DNA from 3 places in the Streptomyces sp. NBC_00569 genome. Region 2 is predicted to be linked to each of the others. Evidence: riboswitches for the same ligand, from Rfam matches in the RefSeq annotation. Region 2 holds a riboswitch; each other region holds the start of a gene.

Evidence for each region. Region 2 has a riboswitch for cyclic di-AMP ahead of OHO83_RS11100 (M23 family metallopeptidase). Riboswitches for the same ligand answer to the same signal wherever they lie in the genome.
Region 1: linked by a shared signal. The riboswitch ahead of OHO83_RS14480 (M23 family metallopeptidase) and the one ahead of OHO83_RS11100 (M23 family metallopeptidase) in region 2 are both predicted to bind cyclic di-AMP.
Region 3: linked by a shared signal. The riboswitch ahead of OHO83_RS43880 (transglycosylase SLT domain-containing protein) and the one ahead of OHO83_RS11100 (M23 family metallopeptidase) in region 2 are both predicted to bind cyclic di-AMP.

The regions. Positions count from the first base shown of each region.
Region 1 covers NZ_CP107783.1:3,223,232-3,225,490, forward strand. Annotated here, with positions in the region: gene OHO83_RS14475 (GntR family transcriptional regulator) at 1-268, opposite strand, end outside; gene OHO83_RS14480 (M23 family metallopeptidase) at 535-1,323, opposite strand; cyclic di-AMP (ydaO/yuaA leader) riboswitch at 1,337-1,492, opposite strand; gene OHO83_RS14485 (M16 family metallopeptidase) at 1,689-2,259, opposite strand, start outside.
Region 2 covers NZ_CP107783.1:2,429,664-2,431,922, reverse strand. Annotated here, with positions in the region: gene OHO83_RS11105 (tyrosine-protein phosphatase) at 1-347, opposite strand, end outside; cyclic di-AMP (ydaO/yuaA leader) riboswitch at 774-935, shown strand; gene OHO83_RS11100 (M23 family metallopeptidase) at 940-1,734, shown strand; gene OHO83_RS11095 (SGNH/GDSL hydrolase family protein) at 1,959-2,259, shown strand, end outside.
Region 3 covers NZ_CP107783.1:9,720,021-9,722,279, reverse strand. Annotated here, with positions in the region: cyclic di-AMP (ydaO/yuaA leader) riboswitch at 633-825, shown strand; gene OHO83_RS43880 (transglycosylase SLT domain-containing protein) at 829-1,569, shown strand; gene OHO83_RS43875 (glycoside hydrolase family 43 protein) at 1,819-2,259, shown strand, end outside.

The sequences.
Region 1 (2,259 bases), 790 kb from region 2:
CCGCGGCGAGCGGTTCGAGGAGCATCCGGATCTCCAGCTGGTCCGCCGCCTCCTGCGTGGTGGGTTCGGCGACGCACGCGCCCGCGTGCCTGCGGGTGACGACGAAGCCCTCGGCCTCCAGAGTGCGCAGCGCTTCGCGCACGGGGACGCGGGAGACTCCGTAGCGGCGGGCGAGCACCTCCTCGGTGAGTCTGCCGCCGCGCTCGTGGACACCGGAGACGATGTCGTCGCGGATCGCCGTGCATACCGAGTGCGCCGGAATGCGCATGAACCGACCTCCGCCTTAATCCCCGCGAAACGCGGTTGACAGTCGCTCGTACAGCGCGATTGAAATCCGTTCAGCGCGCCTGCCCGGCGACTCTATTCCAGCGGGCGCGAATTTCCGATGGCAGGCCGTAATCCATGGATATTTTTTGGACAGCGCAGCCGGGGGCGAACGAGCCGCGTCGGTGACGAGCGTGGCCGGTGACGCCGAAAGCCCCGGCTCGGTGAGCCGGGGCTTTCGGTGACGTCGTCGCGACTGCGCGGCGAAGGTCAGACGTTGATGCCGTGCAGGCGCAGGTACGCGACGGGGTCGATGTCCGAGCCGTACTCGGGGCTCGTGCGCGCCTCGAAGTGGAGGTGCGGGCCGGTGACGTTGCCGGTCGCCCCGGAGAGGCCTATCTGCTGCCCCGGGATGACCGTCTGGCCGACGGAGACGCCGATGGACGACAGGTGGCCGTACTGCGTGTACGTGCCGTCGTTCATCTTGATGACGATGTTGTTGCCGTAGGCGCCGCCCCAGCCCGCCTCCACGACGGTGCCCGCGCCCACGGCGTGGACCGAAGTGCCGCTGGCGGCGTGGAAGTCGATGCCGGTGTGGCTGCCGGAGGACCACAGGCCGCTGCTGGCCTTGTACGCGGTCGACACGTACGAGCCGGTGACGGGCATGACGAAGGCGTTCAGGCGCTTGCGCTCGGCCGCACGGGCTGCGCGCTCCTTGGCCTCGCGCTCGGCCTTGGCCTTGGCGGCGGCCTTGCGCCGGTCCTCCTCGGCCTTCTTCTTGGCGGCGGCCTCGGCCTTCTCCTTCGCGGCGGCCACGTCGGCGGCATGCTGCTGGGCGGCGGCCTGCGCGTCGATCTGCTCCGCGAGGGAGTCGCCGATGGAGATGGCCTTGGTCAGGCCGGTCTGCTCGAGAGACGCGTCGTCAGCGGCGAGGGCGGGGGCGGCGAGGCCTCCGATGACACCGGTCGTGGTGAGCGCGGCGACGCCGGCGACCTGCGCGGTGGTGCGCGTGAGACGGCTCGGGCGACGGTGCTTCCCGGTGGCACGGGTGAACGCCATGGAGTGGCTGATCCTTTCCTTCCTTCTCGCCTACCGGGTTAGCTGACGGGTTCGGAGCAGGAAGGTCTCCTACGGACCCCCTTCAGGGAAGGGCGTCCGATTCACCCCAGGGACGGTGGGTCCCCGGCTCCCCCGGCTCGCGCCTTGGGGGACTCGGCGATGACCGTCCGGTGCCGCGGGCGCGGCGTACATCTGGCGGACAGCCGGACCGACGCTAAGCGGGGCATCTTTCAATCAACAAACGGAACCGGGCTTTTGTAGCGCATGCCACAGGGCAGACAGGCAACCACTGGTTCAATTCGGACATACAGGGGCCCCGGTGGTCATCTCGCCCACCGGGGCCCCTCGTTGCACACCGGTCACGGTCAGCCCGTGACGACGGTCACCTCTCCGATGCCGAGCGCCCTGACGGGCTCCTCGATCTGGGCTGCGTCACCGACGAGCACCGTCACCAGACGGTCCATCGGGAAGGCGCTCACGACGGCCGCGGTGGCCTCCACGGTGCCCGTCGCGGCGAGCCGCCGGTACAGCTCCGCCTGGAAGTCGTCCGGCAGGTGCTGCTCGACCTGATCGGCGAGCGTCCCCGCGACCGCCGCGGCGGTCTCGAACTTGAGCGGGGCGACTCCGACCAAGTTCTGTACGGCCACGTCCCGTTCGGCGTCGGTGAGACCCTCGGCGGCGAGCGTGCGCAGCACCTTCCAGAGGTCGTCGAGCGCCGGACCCGTGTTCGGCGTGTCCACGGAGCCGCTGATGGCGAGCATCGCTGCGCCCGTCCCGTCCGGCGCCGAGCGCAGCACCTGGCCGAACGCCCGCACGCCGTAGGTGTATCCCTTCTCCTCGCGCAGGACACGGTCCAGGCGGGAGGTGAGGGTGCCGCCCAGGCAGTACGTGCCGAGCACCTGGGCCGGCCACACCCGGTCGTGCCTGTCCGCGCCG
Region 2 (2,259 bases):
GCGAGGGCGGCGCGCAGGTCGTCGAGGTTGCCGTCGCGGACCATCTGCCAGAACTCGGCGCCGTCCGCCGGGTCGGTCAGCGGCAGATTCACGTTCCGCACGCCGGGCAGCGTGACGTCGGGGCCTTCGAGGCGCTGGTCGGCGGCGTTGCGGAAGTCGAAGATCGTGTGCAGCCCGAGCGAGGAGAGGAACGCGGCGTCCTCATCCGTGGCGTGCGCGAGGTGACCACTGCGGAACAGCACGCCCTGCTTGACCCGTCGGCCGTCCACGGTCGGGAGACCACCGACATCGCGGAAGTTGCGCACTCCGGCCAACTCGGGCTCGGTGGACGGGACCTGCTGCGTCACGGGGGCTCCTCCCGGTCGACCGCGGCGCTGCTCGCCTGCGGGCGCCTTCGACGATACGACATGGCTGCCGGGGGCAACCATGTGAGAAGAGGCCGGCGATTGCGTGCTGAATGCCCGAAATAAGCAGGTAAGTAGGCAATAGGGCGTTACGAGATAACTAACCCCGAAATGAGGCCATATGGTGGCCGATAGGTGAGCAGGGTCATAGCGGTGACCGTGTGTGGCGACGGGCCCGAATGAATTTCCAGCAGGTATCGCACTTGCAAAGATCGCGAATCGACGGAGCGTGACGGCCTTTTCCGGAAAGGATCATTCAAGGATCAAGAACCGGAATGGCCAGGGGAATTCGCGGCTTGTCCCCGCGCTCTCCGCTCGCTTACGTTCAGCGCAATCCGGACGGACCGCCTCATCCTGCCGCCGCCCGGAAACCGCACATCGATCCGTGCTCGGCAGGAGCGGGGGACCCAGGTAGACCGCCGATTCCGGGACACCGGAACGGCTCGGGGTGAAGCCGTGCCCGAAACGGGCGCGGCCGGGCAGCTCCAGTCCGAACCCGACAGCTCACCTCGCAGGCGACGGAGAGGAACCCCCCATGCCCGCGAAGGGTAAGCACCGCCGTCCCAAGTCCCAGGGCTTCGCCCGCACGATCGTCGTCGCCGGCGTGGGCGGCGCCGCGCTCGCGCTGCCGCTGTTGGGTGCCACCGGTGCCCACGCCGCGACTCCCGCGGCCGCCCACTCGGTCGTGAAGGCCGCGGCCGCTCCCGCCGCTGCCAAGACCTACGCCGTCAAGGGCGGGGACACTCTTTCGAAGATCGCCGCCGCGCAGAACGTCAGCGGCGGCTGGAAGAAGCTCTACTCCGACAACCGCTCGGCCGTCGGCGACAACCCGTCCCTGATCCATCCGGGCCTGAAGCTGACGATCGGCCAGAAGGCCGCGGCCCCCGTCACGCAGGCTTCCGCGCCCAAGGCCGCCACCGGCGCCGGCTACACGCTGCCCGTCCAGAGCGCCTCCATCGGCACGGCCTACAAGACCGCGGGCAGTATGTGGTCCAGCGGCTACCACACCGGTGTCGACTTCGTGGTCCCGACGGGCACCCCGATCAAGGCCATAGCCGCGGGCACCGTCGTGTCGGCCGGTCTTGACGGCGCGTACGGCAACGAGGTCGTCATCCACCACGCCGACGGCAAGTACTCGCAGTACGCCCACATGTCGTCCCTCTCCGTCTCGTCCGGGCAGACCGTGACCGTGGGCCAGCAGCTCGGCCTCTCCGGCGCGACCGGCAACGTCACGGGCCCGCACCTGCACTTCGAGATCCGCACCACCCCGAGCTACGGCTCGGACGTGGACCCGGCCGCGTACCTCCGTGCGCACGGTGTCTCGCTCTGACCTCGACGCTGTGACGTCGCCCCGACCCTGACGGTGTGACGTGAAGGTGTCTCGCTGAGGGCGAGGTGTGACGTGAAGGGGCGGGTCCGGTTCCGGGCCCGCCCCTTCACGTGTCCCCGTCGTATTCCTCAAATCTCGAAACTGACCGGGTGGGCTATATCACCACCCGTCAACCCCTGCCTACGGTCGCGTAGGTCACATCGCAGGGTGAAAGATGTGTGGTCGTGGCAAACGAATCGAGATCACTCAGCGGCGGCACGATTCGGTCCTACGCGGCGGTGGGGGACAGCTTCACCGAAGGCGTCGGGGACCCCGGTCCCGACGGGGCCTTCGTGGGCTGGGCCGACCGTCTCGCCGTCCTCCTGGACGACCGGACCCCCGAGCACTCCTTCCGGTACGCGAACCTCGCCGTGCGCGGCAAGCTCCTCGACCAGATCGTGGAGGACCAGCTCCCGCGAGCCGTCGAACTCGCCCCGGACCTGGTGACCTTCGCCGCCGGCGGCAACGACATCATCCGCCCCGGCA
Region 3 (2,259 bases), 7.3 Mb from region 2:
CCTTTCCTCAGCTCACGCACATCCTGAGCCGGCAAAGATCTCCAGGTGCCGCATAAGAGCCTTCACTGCTGAGCCCGGGGTATTCCGCGAGATCAGCAGGTCTACGCGACGTGTACTCGCATGACGGAGCCCGTCGCCCTCGCTTCAGTCGATCTTTCTGCCGAACCGCACACGGCGACGTTCAGGCACCACCCCGACCGACACCTGCCCATGAGCCCTGCAGGGGGCATTCCTCGGCCCGCACCCCCCGACCGATATTCACCGTAATTCACCACATAAGGTACCAAAAGCGACACGACAGTATGTCCGTCTTGCCTTAGAATTTGCCATTTCACGCCATTAGCCGCGTACAAAACGCTCTGTCCATATCGGAGGCATTCACGCGAAATATCGCACTCTGATATGCAATCTAATGGCATCCCGACCCGTATCCCCTTCAGTGAGTCCTGTCACAGGGACGGGCGCCGGCTCCGAGCTCCGCTGAGCCCACTTCCCTTCCGCACAAAGAAGGTTGGGCTTTTCGATCAAACAGAGCGGCGGGCTCCCGTGGCCAGAGAAAGGGCTCTCACATTCCCCTGTGGGAATTCTGGTCTTGTTCCGCCCGCTCCTTCTCGCCTAATGTCACCGTCAATCCGGATGGAACGCCGAATCCTGCCGCTGTCCGGAACCCCACCCACTCGGTTACGCACGGCAGGAGCGGGGGACCCAGTTAAGCCGCCGATCCGGTTTCCGGAACGGCTCGGGGTGAAGTCGCATTCGCAGTGCGTCCGGACATCTCCCGTCCGAACCCGACAGCTCACCTCGTAGGCGACGGAGAGGAAACAGAACATGCCCGCAAAGGGAAAGCACCGCCGCATCAAGTCCATCTCGCTCACCCGGGGAATCGCCGTCGCAGGCACGGGCGCGGCTGTGCTCGTTCTCCCGGTGCTCGGCGCGACCAGCGCCGGTGCGGCCCAGGGCGTCCCGGCTGCAAAGAGCGCCGCGGCCCCCACGACGTACGTCGTCGCCCAGGGCGACTCCCTCGCCAAGATCGCCCGTGAGCACTCTCTGAGCGGCGGCTGGAAGAAGCTGTACCAGGACAACCGAGCCACCGTCGGTGACAACCCGGGGCTGATCCACCCCGGCATCAAGCTCACGCTCGGCACGAAGAGCCCGGCCGAGCCCGCGGCCACCAGGGCGTCCGCCGAGCGGGCCGACCGCTCCGAGCAGCGGACCGCGCTCACCGCCACCCCTGCGAAGAAGACCTACACCAACAACCTCGACGGCTGGATCAAGGAGTCGCTCGACATCATGGCCAAGCACGGGATTCCCGGCTCGTACGAGGGCATCCACCGCAACATCATGCGCGAGTCCTCCGGCAACCCGCTGGCCATCAACAACTGGGACTCCAACGCTGTCGCAGGTACCCCGTCCAAGGGGCTCCTGCAGGTCATCGACCCCACGTTCAAGGCCTACCACGTGGCCGGTACCTCGATGAACAGCTACGACCCCGTCGCCAACATCACCGCCGCCTGCAACTACGCGGCCGCCAAGTACGGCTCGATCGACAACGTGAACGGCGCGTACTGACAGCCGGTTTCACCATCAGGCTCGCAGTCGTCGCGGGCGGACCGGGCTCGTCCTGTGCCTGCCGTACGAGCAGGAACTCCCCAACGACTGCCTGTTGAAGCGCATCGATGATGCCGTGGCCCTGAAGTCCCGTAAGCACGAAGGGACTTCAGGGCCTTCTTCTGTCCTGTTCAACCCCTTGCACGCCATCACCGCCGTGCATATCCTCCCCGCGAATCGAAGCGCTTCGACATCACGGAGAGACACAGCATGGCAGACTCACACCCGGTCATCCCCGGGTTCCACCCGGACCCCAGCGTCTGCCGCGTCGGCGACGACTACTACCTCGCGTGCTCGAGCTTCGAGTACGTCCCCGGGGTGCCGCTCTTCCACAGTCGCGACCTGGTGCACTGGCGGCAGATCGGCAACGTCCTCGACCGGCCCGCACAGCTGCGGCTGCCCTGGGACACACCCTCCTCCGCCGGGATCTACGCGCCGACGCTGCGCCATCACGACGGTCGCTTCTGGCTGATCGTGACCAATGTGAGCTCGGGCGGCGGCAATCTGCTCGTCTCCGCGACCGACCCGGCGGGCCCCTGGTCGGACCCGGTCCCGCTGCCCGGTGTCCCCGGCATCGACCCGGATCTCGCCTGGGACGAGGACGGCGCGTGCTGGGTCACGGTCGCCGGGATCTCCCAGGTCCGCATCGAT